One region of the Amycolatopsis albidoflavus genome, then DNA from elsewhere that is predicted to be linked to it. Evidence: riboswitches for the same ligand, from Rfam matches in the RefSeq annotation. Region 1 holds a riboswitch; the other holds the start of a gene.
What was found. Region 1 has a riboswitch for thiamine pyrophosphate ahead of thiO (glycine oxidase ThiO). Riboswitches for the same ligand answer to the same signal wherever they lie in the genome.
Positions count from the first base shown of each region.

Region 1 (7,898 bases):
GCTGATCTGAGCCGGTGGGTCAATGCCGGGTTGGTGCGGCCGTTGGTGGATCGGGTGTTTCCGCTGGCGGACATCGCCGAGGCACACCGCACGCTCGAAAACGGCGGTGTGCGCGGCAAAATCGTCGTCGAGGTCTAGCGAGGCGGACTGGACGCCTGCGCCCAAAACCGCTGCGGCACCCGTCCCGCGCCTCGCGCCAGATACCCCGCCTCCACGGCGCTCCGCATCGCCAACGCCATCCGTTCCGGATCCGCGGCCCGGGTCACCGCCGTCGACAGAAGCACCGCCGAGCAGCCGAGTTCCATGGCCAGCGTCGCGTCCGAAGCAGTACCGATCCCAGCGTCCAGCACGATCGGCACCGACGCGCGCGAGACGATCAGCTCGATGTTGTGCGGGTTCCGGATGCCCAGCCCGGTGCCGATCGGGGCGCCGAGCGGCATCACCGCGGCGCAGCCCGCCTCCTCGAGACGGAGGGCGAGCACCGGGTCGTCGTTGGTGTAGGCGAACACCGTGAATCCGTCCGCCACCAGGCGTTCGGCGGCTTCGAGCGTCTCCAGCGGATCGGGCAGCAGCGTCCGGTCGTCGGCGTGCACCTCGAGTTTGACCAGGTTCGTTTCCAGCGCCTCGCGGGCCAGCTGGGCGGTGAGCACGGCTTCGGCCGCCGTCCGGCAGCCCGCGGTGTTGGGCAGCAGCTCGATGTCCAAGCGCCGCAACAGCTCCAGCACTCCGGAGCCGCCCTCGGCGTCGGCTCGGCGCATCGCCACGGTGGTCAGCTGGGTGCCCGACGCGACCAGCGCGCGTTCCAGCACCTCGAGATTCGCCGCGCCACCGGTGCCGATGATCAATCGCGACGACAGCTTGTGTTCGCCGATGATCAGGTCGTCCATGCTCAACCTCCTTGAACCGCGGTCAGCACTTCGAGGTTCGCACCCTTCGGCACGACCGCTTCTTCCCATTCGCCACGCCGCACGACCTCGCCGTTGACCGCGACGGCCACGCCGCGGCGCTCCGCACCCAGCGCGTCCAGGACCGCGGAAACGGTGCTGTCGTCGGGAAACTCCCGCCACTCGCCGTTGACCTTGATCTCCATCAGACTCGCTCCTTCTCGACCAGCCGGGCAGGCGTCGCCGCGGCGACCTCCGGCGACGGGGCTTCGCCGGCCAGCCACGCGACCACGGCGTCCGCGGTCGCGGGTGCCATCAGCAAACCGTTGCGGTGATGTCCTGTCGCCGCGTACACGCCTTCGCTCACTTCGCCGATGTACGGCAAAGCGTCACGGCTAGCGGCACGCAGTCCAGCGGCGACCTCCACCAGCTCGTACTCCGTGATGCCAGGCAGAATCCGCTCCGCGTTCTCCAACAGCTCGCGTACGCCGCGCGCGGTGACAGCTTGGTCGAAACCCGCTTCGTACTGCGTCGCGCCAAGAACCAGTTCGCCGTCTTCTCGTGGTACCAGATAGATCGGCCGTCCCTCGACCATCGCGCGCACCGTGTACGGCGGAGGGGGCAGACAGCCCCGACGCGGACGCAGTCGCAGAATCTCGCCCTTCAGCGGGCGTACGGCGTGCTCCAGCAACGGATGCAGCTGGCCGGTCCACGCGCCGGCGGCAAGGATCACCGGGCCGGAGACTTCGGAGAGGCTCTTGAGCCGTTCACGACGGAACTCGACTCCACGCTTTGTAGCCGCTTCGCTCAGCGCTGTGAGCAGTTTCCGGTTGTCCACGGCTAAATCGCCCGGTACCCGCAGGCCGCTGCGAACCGCGCCAAGCCCCGGCGCGAGCCGCTTCGCCGCACGCCCGGTGAGCGTCTCGACGTCGCGGCCGAGCGAACGCAGGTACCCGGCGAGGATGTCGAGGTGCCCGGCGTCGGCGCTGTCGAACCCGACGACGATCGTGCCGTGCTCGGCCAGCCCGGGATCGGTTCCTTCGGCGGCTAACTCCCGCGCGAAACTTGGCCAGCGTCGCAGCGACGCTTCGCCCAGGCTGAGCACGGCTTCCTCGCCCGGCCACGCCTCGGTGACCGGGGCGAGCATCCCGCCGGCCAGCCAGGACGCGCCGCCGCGCACGGGATCCGGGTCGACGACCGTGACCCGCCATCCCTGGGCAGCCGCGCGCCAGGCCGCGGACAGCCCGATGACGCCGCCGCCGACGACAGTGACGGTTGTGGTGCTGGTGTTCACAGTGGAATCACGCTCCCTGCGCCGGCATGACCCGGATCAGGTTCCACGGTCGGAGCGGCAGCTCCCTCTCAGCCCGTGCCTCGGGCTCCCGTGCGGACTCCCACACCGTAGCGCGCGGGTAACGTCACCGCCATGCCTGCCTTGACCGGAGACCAAATTCGCACCCGTCTCGCCGACGCCCGGCTGTACTTGTGCACCGACGCGCGCACCTCGCGTGGGGACCTCGCCGAGTTCGCGGACGCCGCGTTGGCCGGTGGCGTCGACATCGTGCAGCTGCGGGACAAGACGGGCGGCTCGCCGCTGGAGGCCAAGCAGGAGATCGCCGCGCTGGAGGTGCTGGCGGAGGCCTGCGCACGGCATGGCGCACTGCTGTCGGTGAACGATCGAGCGGATGTGGCACTGGCGGTGGGGGCGGATGTGTTGCATTTGGGGCAGGACGACATCCCGGTCTCGCTGGCACGGCGCGTCCTGGGCGACGACGTGGTGATCGGCCGTTCCACCCATTCGGAGGAGCAGGCCGCGGCTGCGGCGGCAGAGACCGGCGTGGACTACTTCTGCACCGGCCCGTGCTGGCCCACCCCGACGAAACCCGGCCGGTTCGCGCCGGGGCTGGGCTTGGTCCGGTCTACCGCGGCTCTCGGGACGGAGCGGCCTTGGTTCGCGATCGGCGGGATCGACGAGGCCCGGTTGCCGGAGGTGCTGGACGCGGGGGCCTCACGAGTTGTGGTCGTCCGGGCGATCACCGAGGCGGAGGATCCCAAGGCCGCCGCGGAGGGGCTGAAGGCCCGGCTTTCGTAGCGGACTCAGGTGGGCCGTGAGGGGAACCCTGAGGGACTCAGAGTCCGTGAAGGTTCCCCTCACGGACCGCCGCGGGGAGTTACTCGCCCGCGTTTGACGGGACTGCGGGGGCGGTCGGCGTCTGGCTGGTCGCGGGGGCCTGTGAACTCGTGGGCGGGTTCGAGGACGTGGACGGCGGGCGCGTCTGCTGCGTCGGCTGCTGTGAGGACGGCGGAGCGCTCGGCGTCGTGGTCGGAGTGGACGTCGGGTTGTTCTGCTTCGACTCACCGGGCGGGGGTGTCTGCGGTGCGGTGCTCGGGGTGTTGTCCGGATGGTCATCCCGCTGCTGACTGGTATCCGGCTGCCGGGGAATCAACCCAGTGGACACGCTCCCCTTGGTCGTCCAATCCAGACCGAGCAAGACAACCAACGCGACAACGAACGCCACCACGCTAGAAGCGATGATCAACGGCCACCGCATCTTCCGCAGCTTCTCGCCCAGGCTGTCGGACTTCTCCGGTTCAGTCGGCTTCAGCTCGGACAACCGAACCGTAGGCATATTCGCCAAATCGGCGGGCAGATACACCGTCGGCGCCTCGCCAGGATTCGCCGACGCCACGTCGTCAACCGGCACCCGCACCGGAGCAAGCCCGGCCCGGCTGCGTCGTGCGGCCGTCTCCATGGCCTTCCGCGCGGCATCACGAGTCTTCTGCAGAGAACGCAGGTACAACTCGCCGCCGACCGTGCTGACCACGCTGGCCACTCCGGCGCCGATGACTGTCCCCGCGACCCCCAGCGTCGAACCCAGCAACGCGGCGGTGACCGCCGCCAGCGCCGCGGCGAGCACCGAGGTCGTCCGGAGTTTCTTCTTGTCCTCCGCGGTTTCCTTCTGCTCCTCGCTCATGATTCCGATCTGATCGTTCCCGGTCGTCGTCCCTGTTTCTTCAACGGTTAAGTCGCCTGAGACGCTCCCTTCGTTGCCTCGGCGTGAGGGACGCCACGTTGACTGTCCAAAATGGATAGACTAAAGCTCACACTTTCCTGACATACTCGCCTCATGCACCTCGTGACGATCTCCGACATCGAAGCCGCGGCCGAGCGGGTGAAGGGCACCGCGGTGCACACCCCGCTGCTGCGCCAGCTCTGGGTTCCCGGCGAATTCTGGGTGAAACCCGAGAGCCTGCAACCGATCGGCGCGTTCAAGATCCGCGGCGCGTACAACGCGATCGCCGCACTCACCGACACCGAACGGAAACGCGGCGTGGTCGCGTATTCGAGCGGCAACCACGCGCAAGCAGTCGCCTACGCCGCGCGCGAATTCGGGATTCCCGCGGTGATCGTGGTGCCAGACGTGACTCCGCGGCTGAAGGTCGAAGCCACTCTTCGCTGGGGTGCGGAAGTCCGCGAAGTGCCGATCGCGGAACGGGAATCGGCGGCGCTCGCGCTCGCCGATGAACGCGGTCTCACGCTGATCCCGCCGTTCGACCACCCGGACATCATCGCCGGGCAGGGCACCGTCGGCCTCGAGATCGCGGAAGACCTGCCGGACGTCGAGACCGTGCTGGTGCCGGTCAGCGGCGGCGGCTTCGCCTCCGGGGTCGGCACCGCGATCAAGGCGAAGTGCCCGAACGCGAAGGTTTACGGCGTCGAGCCGGAACTGGCCGGCGACACCGCGGCCAGTCTCGCCGCGGGCGAGATCGTGGACTGGCCCATCGCCGAACGCGCCCGCACCATCGCCGACGGCCTGCGCGCGCAACCGTCCGAGCTCACGTTCGCGCACCTGCGGCACGTCCTGGACGGCGTGATCACCGTGACCGAGGACGAAATCCGCGACACCGTCCGCGCGCTGGCCCGGCAAGGCCGCCTGGTCGCCGAGCCAAGCGGGGCCACCGCCCCGGCCGCGTACCTGCACCACGCGGACGAGCTCCCCGGCGGACGCACCGTCGCGGTCGTCTCCGGCGGGAACATCGACCCGGCGATGCTGGCCGAGCTGCTCGCGTAGACCGCGCCCCAATGCCACATTGGGTGCATCTGACGCACCCAATGTGGCGTTCGGTGCGTCCAGCGCACCCAAAGTGGCATTCGGTGCGTCCAGCGCACCCAAAGTGGCATTGGGGCGATTAACGGGACCGCAGCGGTCACCAGTTGACGGTCTGACCCTGGCGGTCCAGGTAGTGCAGCCCGCCCTTGCCCGTCCAAGCCTCGATCGTGTCGGCGACGCCGGGGATGCTCTCGTCGACAGTCAGCCGCGCACCCGGCCCGCCCAGGTCCGTCTTCACCCAGCCGGGCGCCAGGAGCAGCAGCGTGCGCGGGTCGTCGGCGTGCCGGGCGGCGAAGCTGCGCATGAGCTGGTTCAACGCGGACTTGCTCGCCCGGTAGACCTCGAAGCCGCCCTTGGTGTTGTCGGCGACGCTGCCCTGGCCTGACGACATCACGCCGATGGTGCCGGTCGCCGGGACCAGGTCCTGGAGGGTCTCGACGACGCGCATCGGGCTCAGCGCGTTGGTCACCATGACCTGGGCGAAGTCCTCGGTGGACACGTCGGCGAAGGTGGCCGACGGGTCGGTCGTGTAGTTGGTTCCGGCGTTGACGAACAGCAGGTCGAACGCCGATCCGGCCAGCCGTTCGCGCAGCGCCGCGACCTGTTCGGGCACCGCGATGTCGACGGTCTCCACCGTCAGCCCGGCCAGCTCGTGCAGCGCGGAGGGCGTGCGCTCGGTCGCGGTGACCTGCCAGCCGCGGCGGAGGAACTCGGTGGCCAGCGCGTAGCCCAGCCCCCGCGACGCCCCGATGATCAGCGCGTTCTTGCCTTCGGTCATGACCGCCTCCATAGCTATCATTTGATAGCTAAGCTACGCCGTCGAGGAGATACCTGTCAAAAGATAGCTATGCTGGCCGGGTGAAAGACGAACAGCTCTTCGAGCTCGCCGACCTGATCCTCGCGGTGGCCCGGCACATCAACGCCGCCAAGGAAGCCGACGCCGAGTCGGGGACGCCGCTGGAAGGCGCGGTGATGCGGTTCGTCGACCGGCACCCGGGAACCACGGTCAACGCCGCGGCCGAGGCCACCCAGATGATCTCCAGCAACGTCAGCCGGGCCGTCCGCGGCCTGGAGAACAAGGGCCTGCTGCGCCGGGAGTCCGACCCCGACGACGCCCGGCGCGTCCGCCTCTACCCCACCGAAAAGGCGGCGGAGAACCTGCAGCGGCTGCGCGACAGCTGGTCCGCACTCCTCGACGGCACGTTCACCGATGCCGAAGAGGCCAGCACCTTGATCACGGCGTTGCAGCGCATCGAGACCCGGCTAGTCGCCCGCTCCCGCGGCTGATCCGCGCAACCGGGCCAGCACCGCGTCCAGCCCCTGCCGCACTGTCTCGGGCACCCTTTCATCCCGAAGGTGCGTCAACAACTGCTCGTTGATCCCGCCCGGAGTCATATGCCGGGCAGTCAACTCCGCCAACGGCCCGCCACCGGCCAGTGACTTCCCGACCTGCGCGAAGATGTGCGTCACATACGCCGAAGCCACCTCAGCCTCGACCCCCTGCGCGCTCATCCACCCGGCGATAGTCGCCAGATAGTCCAGGTGCGCGGCGAACGTCGACGTAGCCGCGCTGAACGCTTCCAAGCCCGGTTCGTCGCGGGGCACCACCACCCCGCCCACGCGCTCGAACAACTCCCGCGCGACGCCGTCCTCCGGATACATCGCCGTCAGGCTCTGCCGCTGCGCTGCCTGCGGCAACGGAATCGACCGCACCACCCGCGAAGCCGGTGCGACCAAATCCCGCAACTGCTCCACCCGCACGCCGGCCACCGCGCTGATCACCACGTGCTCCGGCATGAAAGTCAGCTCAGCCACCACTTCCCGCAAGACCGGCGGCCGCACGGCCAGCACCACCGTGTCCGCCTGATCAAGCACTTCCTGGTTGCTCGCGCACACCCGCACGTCCGGATAGCGAGCAGCCAGCGCCGCGCTGATTTCCCGCGAGCGCGGCGACAACGCGACCGGCAAGCTCCCGTCGAGCCCGGTCACGATGGCAGCGGTCAGCTCACCGGCACCGACAAACCCCAGCACATTTCCCCCACCGAAAGATCAGCGACGCCCGCCTGGATGGACGTGCGTGGGCGGCCCTTCCACCCCGCAATGCAGACAATCCCCGGGATGCGGCGCGTCATCCGGCTCGACGGCGCCGAGCACCCCGTTGTGAATTCCCAACGCGATAAGCCCGCCGGCGATCGCGAGCACCGCGCAGATGACCAGCGCCGTCTGCCACCCGGCAGTCAGCGCGACCGGATCCCGATACGCCGAACCCGTCAAACCAGCCGCGGCGGGCAAAATCGCCACCGCCAGAAGTCCACCCGATCGGGCGATCGCATTGTTGACCCCGGACGCGACCCCGGCGTATCGGTCCGGCGCGGCGGCCAGCACCGTCGCGGTCACCGGAGCGACCACAGTGGCCAGTCCGAGCCCGAACACCGCCACCGCGGGCAGCACCGACCCGAGGTACGACGACCCCGGCCCGACCCGCGTCAGCAGCAGCATCCCGACGCCGACCACGATCGGCCCGACCACCAGCTGCAGCCGCGGCCCGATCCGCTGCGCGAGCGCCCCCGACCGGCCGGAAAGCAGCAGCATGATCACCGTGATCGGCAATCCGGCCAGCCCGGCGAGCGTCGGCGAATAACCCAGCGACACCTGAAGCTGCAGAACCAGCAGCATCATCACGCCGCCGAGCGCCGCGTAGACCACGAACGTCAGCGCGTTCGACAGCGTGAACGTCCGGTCGCGAAACAACGAGGGCGGCACCAGCGGTTCGGCAGCACGGTGCTGGAGCCAAAGAAACAACCCCAGCCCGGCGACACCGACCACCAACGCGACCAGCACGACCGGATCGCCGATCCCGCGCACCGGAGCCTCGACCAGCGCCCCGGTGACCCCGGCCAGC
Region 1 is NZ_BAAAHV010000003.1:93,756-101,653, forward strand. It holds gene ABD156_RS01415 (NAD(P)-dependent alcohol dehydrogenase) at 1-138, shown strand, start outside; gene thiG (thiazole synthase) at 135-887, opposite strand; gene thiS (sulfur carrier protein ThiS) at 890-1,090, opposite strand; gene thiO (glycine oxidase ThiO) at 1,090-2,178, opposite strand; TPP riboswitch at 2,175-2,280, opposite strand; gene thiE (thiamine phosphate synthase) at 2,311-2,976, shown strand; gene ABD156_RS01440 (hypothetical protein) at 3,056-3,859, opposite strand; gene ABD156_RS01445 (threonine ammonia-lyase) at 4,013-4,957, shown strand; gene ABD156_RS01450 (SDR family NAD(P)-dependent oxidoreductase) at 5,094-5,774, opposite strand; gene ABD156_RS01455 (MarR family winged helix-turn-helix transcriptional regulator) at 5,855-6,283, shown strand; gene ABD156_RS01460 (NAD(P)-binding domain-containing protein) at 6,260-7,027, opposite strand; gene ABD156_RS01465 (MFS transporter) at 7,046-7,898, opposite strand, start outside.

Region 2 (7,898 bases), on a different contig from region 1:
CCACAGTGGACTCTCCGCAGCGGACGACCAGCCGCAGATGCTCTCGCCGGTGCACCGCGGCGGTTACTTCGCCGGGCACGCCCTCGGCAGCGACTTTCAAGCCGTGCGGCCGCAATCCGAGCCTCACCGGACCGTCGTCCACGCCCAGCTCGACGGTGCCCAGTTCGGTCCGCACCACGCCATCGGCCGCGGTGCCGTCCAGGAACATCGTGACGCCAAGGAATCGCGCCACGTTCTCGTCCACCGGCTTGTTCCACACCGACCGGACCGCGCCCTCCTGTCGGATTTCCCCGGCGTCGAGCACCGCCACGCGATCGGCGAGCGTGAACGCTTCCTCCTGGTCGTGCGTCACGAGCAGCGCGGTGATCTTGCTGCGCCGCAACAGATCCGCCAGATCGATGGCCAGCTGCTCGCGGAGTCCGGCGTCCAATCCGGACAGTGGCTCGTCCAGCAGCAGCAAACGCGGTTCCGGGGCCAGCGCACGAGCCAACGCGACCCGCTGCGCCTGTCCCCCGGACAGCTCGGTCACCCGTCGCCGTTCGTAGCCTTCCAGGCCGACCAGCTTCAGCAGCTCCTCCACGCGCGCCGCGTGCCGTTCGCGAGGCACGCCGTGCATCCGCAGGCCGAACGCGATGTTCGCGGCGACGTCGCGATGCGGAAACAGCTGTCCGTCCTGGAACACCAGGCCGAATTCGCGCTTGTGCACCGGCACCGCGGCGAGATCGGTACCGTCCCAGGAAACCGAACCGGACGACACCGGCTCCAGCCCGGTGATCGCGCGCAGCAACGTCGACTTGCCCGAACCGGACGGGCCCAGCAACGCGAGCACCTCGCCGTCGGCGATGTCCAGCTTCGCGTCGCGGACCGCGGCGAATGATCCATAGTGGACAGTCAAATCCCGTACCGTGAGCGCCATCAGAACTCCCCGACCGTGCTGCGGCCACGGACCGAGCCGAACCGGTCGATCAGCGCCACCGCCACCACAGTCACCACCATGAGCAGGGCGCACGCGGCGTACGCCATTTGGTTGTTCAACTCCCCCGGCCTGCTGATCAGCGTCGCGACGGCCACCGGGAGCGTCGGCGCGTCCGGCCGCGCGAGGAAGCTGGTCGCGCCGAACTCGCCGAGCGCGACGACGTACCCGAAGCCCGCCGCGGCCACCACCGACCGCGCGACCAGCGGAAAGTCGATCTCCCGCCACACCCGCGCCGGGCTCGCGCCGAGCGTCGCGGCGGCCTGGCGCAGCCGGACGTCCACCGCGCGCAGCACCGGCAGGATCATCCGCACCACCAGCGGCATGATCACCAGCGCTTGAGCGAACGGCACGAGCAGCGGCGACGTGCGGAGGTCGCCGGGCAACGCGTCGAGCGTCACGAGATAACCGAAGCCGACGGTCACCGCGGACACGCCCAACGGCAGCATCAACGCGACGTCCATGGTCTCGCCCATCCCGCGTGCGAGCCCTCCCGGCGAACGGCGGAGCGCCACCAGCACCACACTCGCGACCAGCCCGACAGCCATCGCCAGCAGCGTCGCATCAGTAGCCGCGGCGAGCGAATTCTGCGCCGCGATCCAGCCAGACACCTGCAGCGCGCCGTTCTGCCCCAAGGTGTTCAGCGCGCGGTATCCGGCGAAGCTCCATCCGTCCGAAGTGGACACCGACTCTACGAGCAGCGAGACGATCGGCGTCAGCAACAGGCCGAGCACCACCACCGCGGCGCCGACCGTCCACCACTCCCCGCCTCGGGGCCGACGCGCGGTGACCTGGGCGGACCGCAGCTTCACCGCGTTCTCCCGCTTCCGGCGCGCCACCGCCCCCAGCACCAGCGCGGCGACGACGGCCGCGAACTGGATCAGCGACAACGCAGCCGCCCCGGAAAGGTCGAGCAGGTCGACCGTGCGGAGGTAAATCTCGGTCTCGAGCGTCCGGTAGCTACCGCCGCCGAGAATCAACACCACACCGAAGCTGGTGGCGCAGAACAGAAACACCACTGCGGCAGCCGACGCGATGGCCGGGCCGAGCGCAGGCAACGTCACCGACCGGAACGCCCGCCACGGCGAGGCACCGAGCGCCCGCGCGGCCTCGGTCGCTCGCGGATCGAGATGCGCCCACAACCCGGCGACCGTGCGCGCGACGACGGCGACGTTGAAGAACGCGTTGGCCAGCACCAGCGGCAGCACCCCGCCGTCCGGCCAGATCGCCCGGAAAGCCAGCCCGACGACGACCGTCGGCAGCACGAACGGAACCAGCACGATCGTCCGCGCCAATCCGACGCCGGGCAGCCGGACACGCGCGAGCAGGTACGCCACCGGCAGCCCGGCGAGCACCGCGACCACTGTCGACGCGGCCGCGCTGGCCAGCGTGAACCCGGCGAGCCGCCACGTCTGCGGGTCGCCGAGCACAGTGTCGACGCCGCCCGCGGAAAACCCCCGGCCCACGATCGCGACGACCGGCCAGGCGAAGAACACCACCAGGAACGCGGCCGGCAGCAAGCCGAGCAGCGTGAGCCCGATGGTGCGCGCGGGGATCACGCGCCCATGAGCGAGCGCCATTCCCCGATCCACTTCTCCCGGCCCGCCTGCACCCTGTCCGCGGGCATGGTGGCCGGCGTCTGCGGCTGCGGCGCCGCGGTGGCCCAGCCCGCGGGCAGTTCGACGCCCTGGCGCGCGGGGTAGACGTACATGTTGGCCGCGACCGTCGTCTGGAACTGCTGCGACAGCAGGAAGTCGACGACCTTCTGGGCCTGCGGGATCTGCTTGCCGTTGGTGAGCACGCCCGCGTACTCGACCTGGCGGAAGCAGGTGTCGAGCAGCGCCTTGGTGCGCGGCTTGCCGTCCTCGCCGACCTCGGCGGCCGGCGACGAGGCGTAGGACACGACGATCGGCCGCGGGCCCTTGCCCGACGAGCCGGAGAAGTCCTTGGTGTAGGCCTCCTCCCAGCCGCTGACGGTCTTGAGGCCGTTGTCTTTCAGCTTCTGCCAGTAGCCCTTCCAGCCGTCCTCGCCGTACTTCGCGACCGTGCCGAGCAGGAAGGCCAGCCCCGGCGACGCGGTGGCCGGGCTCTCCGCGACGGTGAGGTCCTTGTACTTGGGGTCGGCGAGGTCGTCGTACGTCTTCGGCTCCGGGAGGCCCTTGCTCGCGAAGTAGGCCGGGTCGATGTTCACGCAGACGTCGCCGAGGTCGACCGCCGCCAGCCGGTGCTGCGGGTCGACGGAGTAACGCTGCGGCCCGCGGTCGGCCTCCGGGCTGGTGTAGGGCTGGAAGACGCCCTCGCTGAGAGCGCGCGAGGCGAAGGTGTTGTCGACGCCGTACGCGACGTCGCCGATCGGGCTGCCCTTGGTGAGCACGAGCTTGTTCGTGAGCGCGCCGGCGTCGCCGGACTTGAGGATCTTGAGCTTGATCCCGGACTGGCGCTGGAAGGCGTCGAGCACGTCCTGCGGGGCGGCGAACGAATCGTGCGTGACCAGCGTGACGGTCGGCGTCTGCTGGTCAGAGCTCGCGGACGACCCGCCGGAGTCGCCGCTGGAGAGCGAGCAGGCGCTGGCGAGCACCGAGACTCCTGCGAGGCAGGCCACCGTGCGGACGGTCCGCGACATCATTCTTCCCCTCCTGCACTGCGCCGGATGAGGGAGAGCGATACGGCCTCCCTGCGCCGGCATGATCCGGATCCAGGTGCGAACGGTCGCGGGTGCGAGGCCCGCCTCTCAGCCCGGCGTACCGGACTCCCGTGGCAATGCCGCAGCGTAGCCGACACCATGGAGTGATGACTCAGCTATTGAACGACTCGGCAGTGGAGCAGGCCCTCGGCACCGTCCCGAAGTGGCAGCGCGAGGGCGACAGCATCGTGCGGACCGCCGAACTCCCGTCCTTCCCGGCGGCGATCGAGGTGGTGGACCGGGTGGCCGTGCTCGCCGAGGAGGCCGACCACCATCCCGACATCGACATCCGCTGGCGCACGCTGACCTTCCGCCTCAGCACCCACTTCCTCGGCGGGCTGACCGATCGCGACTTCGCACTGGCCAAGCAGATCGACGAGGTGCTGGCGGCCCGCTGACCAGGTGTGACGTCCGCAACCCTGGCATAACGACCGGCCCCCTCGCGCGTCTCCCGGACAGACGCGACGGAAGGAGCCGGGATGGTCCAGGCACTCGTGGTAGGGATGGGTTCGTTCGGCCTGATGGTGGCCGCCGCGGGCGGGGTGCTGTGGCACACCGCGCGCAATCGCCGTGACCTTGATCACAAGCGGTAACAGTGAGCTAGATCAAGGCGCTATCCCAGCGGTAATCATCGGCACTCGCCCCGCTAGGACCCGCCATGAACAGCACCTCCGTCCAGCTCACCGCCGCACAGCGCACGTGGGTCGCGGTGTTTTCGACCGCTGTCGTCCTGTTGTCGATGGTGGTGCTCGGCCTGCTCGGCTGAGCACCCGCGTCCCGGTCGGCCCTTCGGGGCGTGTTCCGGCGGGGAAATGTTCTGCCGCTAACTGATCCGGAACCGCTCCCGGTACTCGTTGGGCGTCGTATTCAAGGTCCGCCGAAAAGACCGGTTCAGCGTAGAAACCGTACCGAATCCGCAAGCCCCGGCGATCCGTGACAGCGTTTCATCAGTCGTCTCCAGCCGATGCCGCGCCGCCTCGACCCGCGCGTGCTCGACGTACGCGGCGGGCGTCATCCCCAGTTCCGCTTTGAACACTCGCGTGATCTGCCGATCCGTCACGTGGGCATGCGCGGCGAGGTCAGCGACCGTCAACGGATCCGCCAGATGCGCGGCGATGTGCTGCCGCAACTCATCCACGCGCCGAGTCGCGGACGCGGGTTCCAAGGACACGCTGAACTGGCTCTGCCCACCCGGCCGCCGCAAGAACATCACCAGCTGGCGAGCTACCCGCGACGCCAGCTCCGGACCGAAATCATCGGCCACCAGCGCGAGTGCGAGATCGAGGCAAGCACTCAACCCCGCCCCGGTCCACACGCTGCCGTCGCGAATGAAGATCGGATCCGCGTCGACGGTCACTTCCGGATGCTCCGCGGCCAGCTGCCGAGCGGTCGACCAGTGCGTGGTGGCACGTTTGCCGTCGAGCAGCCCCGCCGCCGCGAGGATGTGCGCACCGACGCAGACGGACGCCACCCGGCGCGTCTGCCCCGCGAGCCGGCGCACCTCCTCGACCACTGCCGGGTCGCAGCGCGCGACGATCTCCCCGTTCTCCCCGGCCGTCACCGCCCCCGGCACGATCAGGGTGTCGATCGCCTTCCCGGACAACTCCGCGAACGTCACGTCGGGCAAGACACGCACCCCGGCCGAGGTGGTCACCGGGTCCGTCGTTCCGGCCGCGAGCACCACCCGGTAGCCCGTCGGCTGGTCCATTTCCCGCTGCAGCAAGGAAAACACCTCAGCGGGCCCGGTCACGTCGAGCAGGTCGATCCGATCGAACAGGACGACGACCAGCAGTCTCTTCATCGCATCCCCTCATGTCGGTTTCTGCGTCTTGCATGTCATTGCCGACATCCGCTGCCGAGTCTAGCGTCGATCGTGCGAACCAGATACGAGAGGAAACCCCCACCATGGCAAGGAAAACGCTGCGGGAGCTGAACGGTCTCGACCAGACCCCGGCGACGCTGGCCGACGCGACGCTGATCCTGGTCGACTACCAGAACACCTACACCCGCGGCGTGATGGAACTGGACGGCTGGCGTCCGGCGCTGACCGCGGCTCAAGACTTGCTCGCCAAGGCGCGCGCCGCCGGAACGACCGTGATCCACGTAATCAACGACGGCGGCGAGGGCACGCCTTACGACATCCGCGCCGAGATCGGCAGCATTCATCCGGACGTCGCGCCGATCGACGGCGAGACGGTCGTCGTCAAGGGCGCGCCGAATTCATTCGTCAACACCGACCTGGGCTCGCGGGTCGACGAAGCCGGGCACAAGAACGTGGTGATCACCGGGTTCATGACCAACATGTGCGTCACGTTCACCACCGAGGGCGCCTTCCTGCGCGGCAACCATCCGACCGTCGTCGCCGACGCCTGCGCTACTCGGCCGTTGCTGGCTCCGGCTGGGGAGGTTAGTGCTGAGCAGCTGCATAACGGCGCTCTGGCGACGATCGGGGATCTTTACGGTGTGGTGGTGGCTAGCGTCGCCGAGCTGAACTGACTTTCGACCTCGGCCTCGGCAGGACCGCCATCCTGCCGAGGCTCAGAAGTCGATGAACCCCGCGACGACCTCGCGCACGATTCCGTCGGCGCCCGGCGTGCCGTAGAAGTAGACCGACCCGTATCCCCAGAGATATTCGTCGATGACGTCCTCGAGTTCGCCCTCTACTGGCCAGCCCTCTTCGTTGACCTGAAAGAGAAACTGATGCCCGTCGGCGCGCACGGCGTCGGCGTAGCCGGGTTCGTTTTGGATCAGCACCGGTTCGTCCGCGATCCGGATCAGCGCGATCGAGTCCTCCGTATCAGGCATCTCGACGAGCGCTGCCGAGCGCAGCCCCGGCCACCCCAACTCGGCTTGTTCTCCGCGGGGCGAGGGCGCGTGCACCAGCGCACGCATCGCCAGGTCCGGGTATTCGAGGTCGCTGTCGCCGATGTCGAATCCGTTGCGCAGCAGCACCGAAACCTCGCTGTCGGGCGCCCACGGAGCCGCGGGGACAGTCAGCAGATAGCGATGCGTCTCGAGAAGCGGATGCGCCTCGATCACAACCGGCGGCGCACCGCCGAGGCGTCCCCCGTCCTCGCGATCCGGCAAGGACGGGGTGAAGAGCACGGGCATAGCTGGATCATACGAACTCGGTCCGACAAAACGGCCTGGAGCAGCGCTCCTTGGCCGCGACCCCGGTCATGAAATCGGGATGCGCCAACCGGATCGGTTTCCCGCGACGGATCTTCGCCATGCTCCAGCCTCCCCGGCAAAGACCGGCCGGGGAAGCAGTACCGCGCGCGAAGCCGGTCAGACGTTGAAGCGGAACTCCACGACGTCGCCGTCCGCCATCACGTAGTCCTTGCCCTCCATGCGGACCTTGCCCGCCGAGCGCGCGGCGGCCATCGAGCCCGCCTCGACGAGGTCCGCGAACGACACGATCTCCGCCTTGATGAAGCCGCGCTCGAAGTCCGTGTGGATGACGCCGGCGGCCTGCGGGGCGGTCGCGCCTTGCGGGATCGTCCAGGCGCGGGATTCCTTCGGGCCGGCCGTGAGGTAGGTCTGCAGGCCGAGCGTGTGGAAGCCCGCGCGGGCGAGCGCGTTCAGGCCCGGCTCCAGCTGGCCGACGGACTCCAGCAGTTCGCGCACGGACTCCTCGTCGTCCAACTCCAGCAGTTCGGCCTCGACCTTCGCGTCGAGGAACACCGCGTCCGCCGGGGCGACGAGCTTCGCCAGCTCCTCGCGGCGCGCGTCGTCGGTGAGCACGGCCTCGTCAGCGTTGAAGACGTACAGGAACGGCTTCGTGGTGAGCAGGCTCAGCTCGCGCAGCGCCTCGCTGTCGATGTCCTTCTGCGCCTGGAACAGCGTGCGTCCGGCGTCGAGGATTTCCTTGGCCTTCTGGGCGTTTTCGAGCGCCGGACGCGCTTCCTTCTTGGTGCGCGCCTCTTTCTCCAGCCGGGGCAGCGCCTTCTCGAGCGTCTGCAGGTCGGCGAGGATCAGCTCGGTGTTGATCGTCTCGATGTCGGACATCGGGTCGATCCGGCCGTCGACGTGCACCACGTCCGGGTCGTCGAACACGCGGATGACCTGGCAGATCGCGTTGGCCTCGCGGATGTTCGCGAGGAACTTGTTGCCGAGCCCCGCCCCCTCGGACGCGCCCTTCACGATGCCCGCGATGTCCACAAAGGACACCACGGCGGGCACGGTCTTCTCCGACGAGAAGATCTCGGCCAGCTGGTCCAGCCGCGGGTCCGGCAGCGGCAC
Region 2 is NZ_BAAAHV010000025.1:36,972-44,869, reverse strand. It holds gene ABD156_RS39885 (ABC transporter ATP-binding protein) at 1-916, opposite strand, end outside; gene ABD156_RS39880 (ABC transporter permease) at 916-2,553, opposite strand; gene ABD156_RS39875 (thiamine ABC transporter substrate-binding protein) at 2,529-3,596, opposite strand; TPP riboswitch at 3,628-3,739, opposite strand; gene ABD156_RS39870 (4a-hydroxytetrahydrobiopterin dehydratase) at 3,764-4,054, shown strand; gene ABD156_RS39865 (GlxA family transcriptional regulator) at 4,480-5,457, opposite strand; gene ABD156_RS39860 (cysteine hydrolase family protein) at 5,562-6,152, shown strand; gene ABD156_RS39855 (hypothetical protein) at 6,195-6,767, opposite strand; gene ychF (redox-regulated ATPase YchF) at 6,945-7,898, opposite strand, start outside.
Region 2: linked by a shared signal. The riboswitch ahead of ABD156_RS39875 (thiamine ABC transporter substrate-binding protein) and the one ahead of thiO (glycine oxidase ThiO) in region 1 are both predicted to bind thiamine pyrophosphate.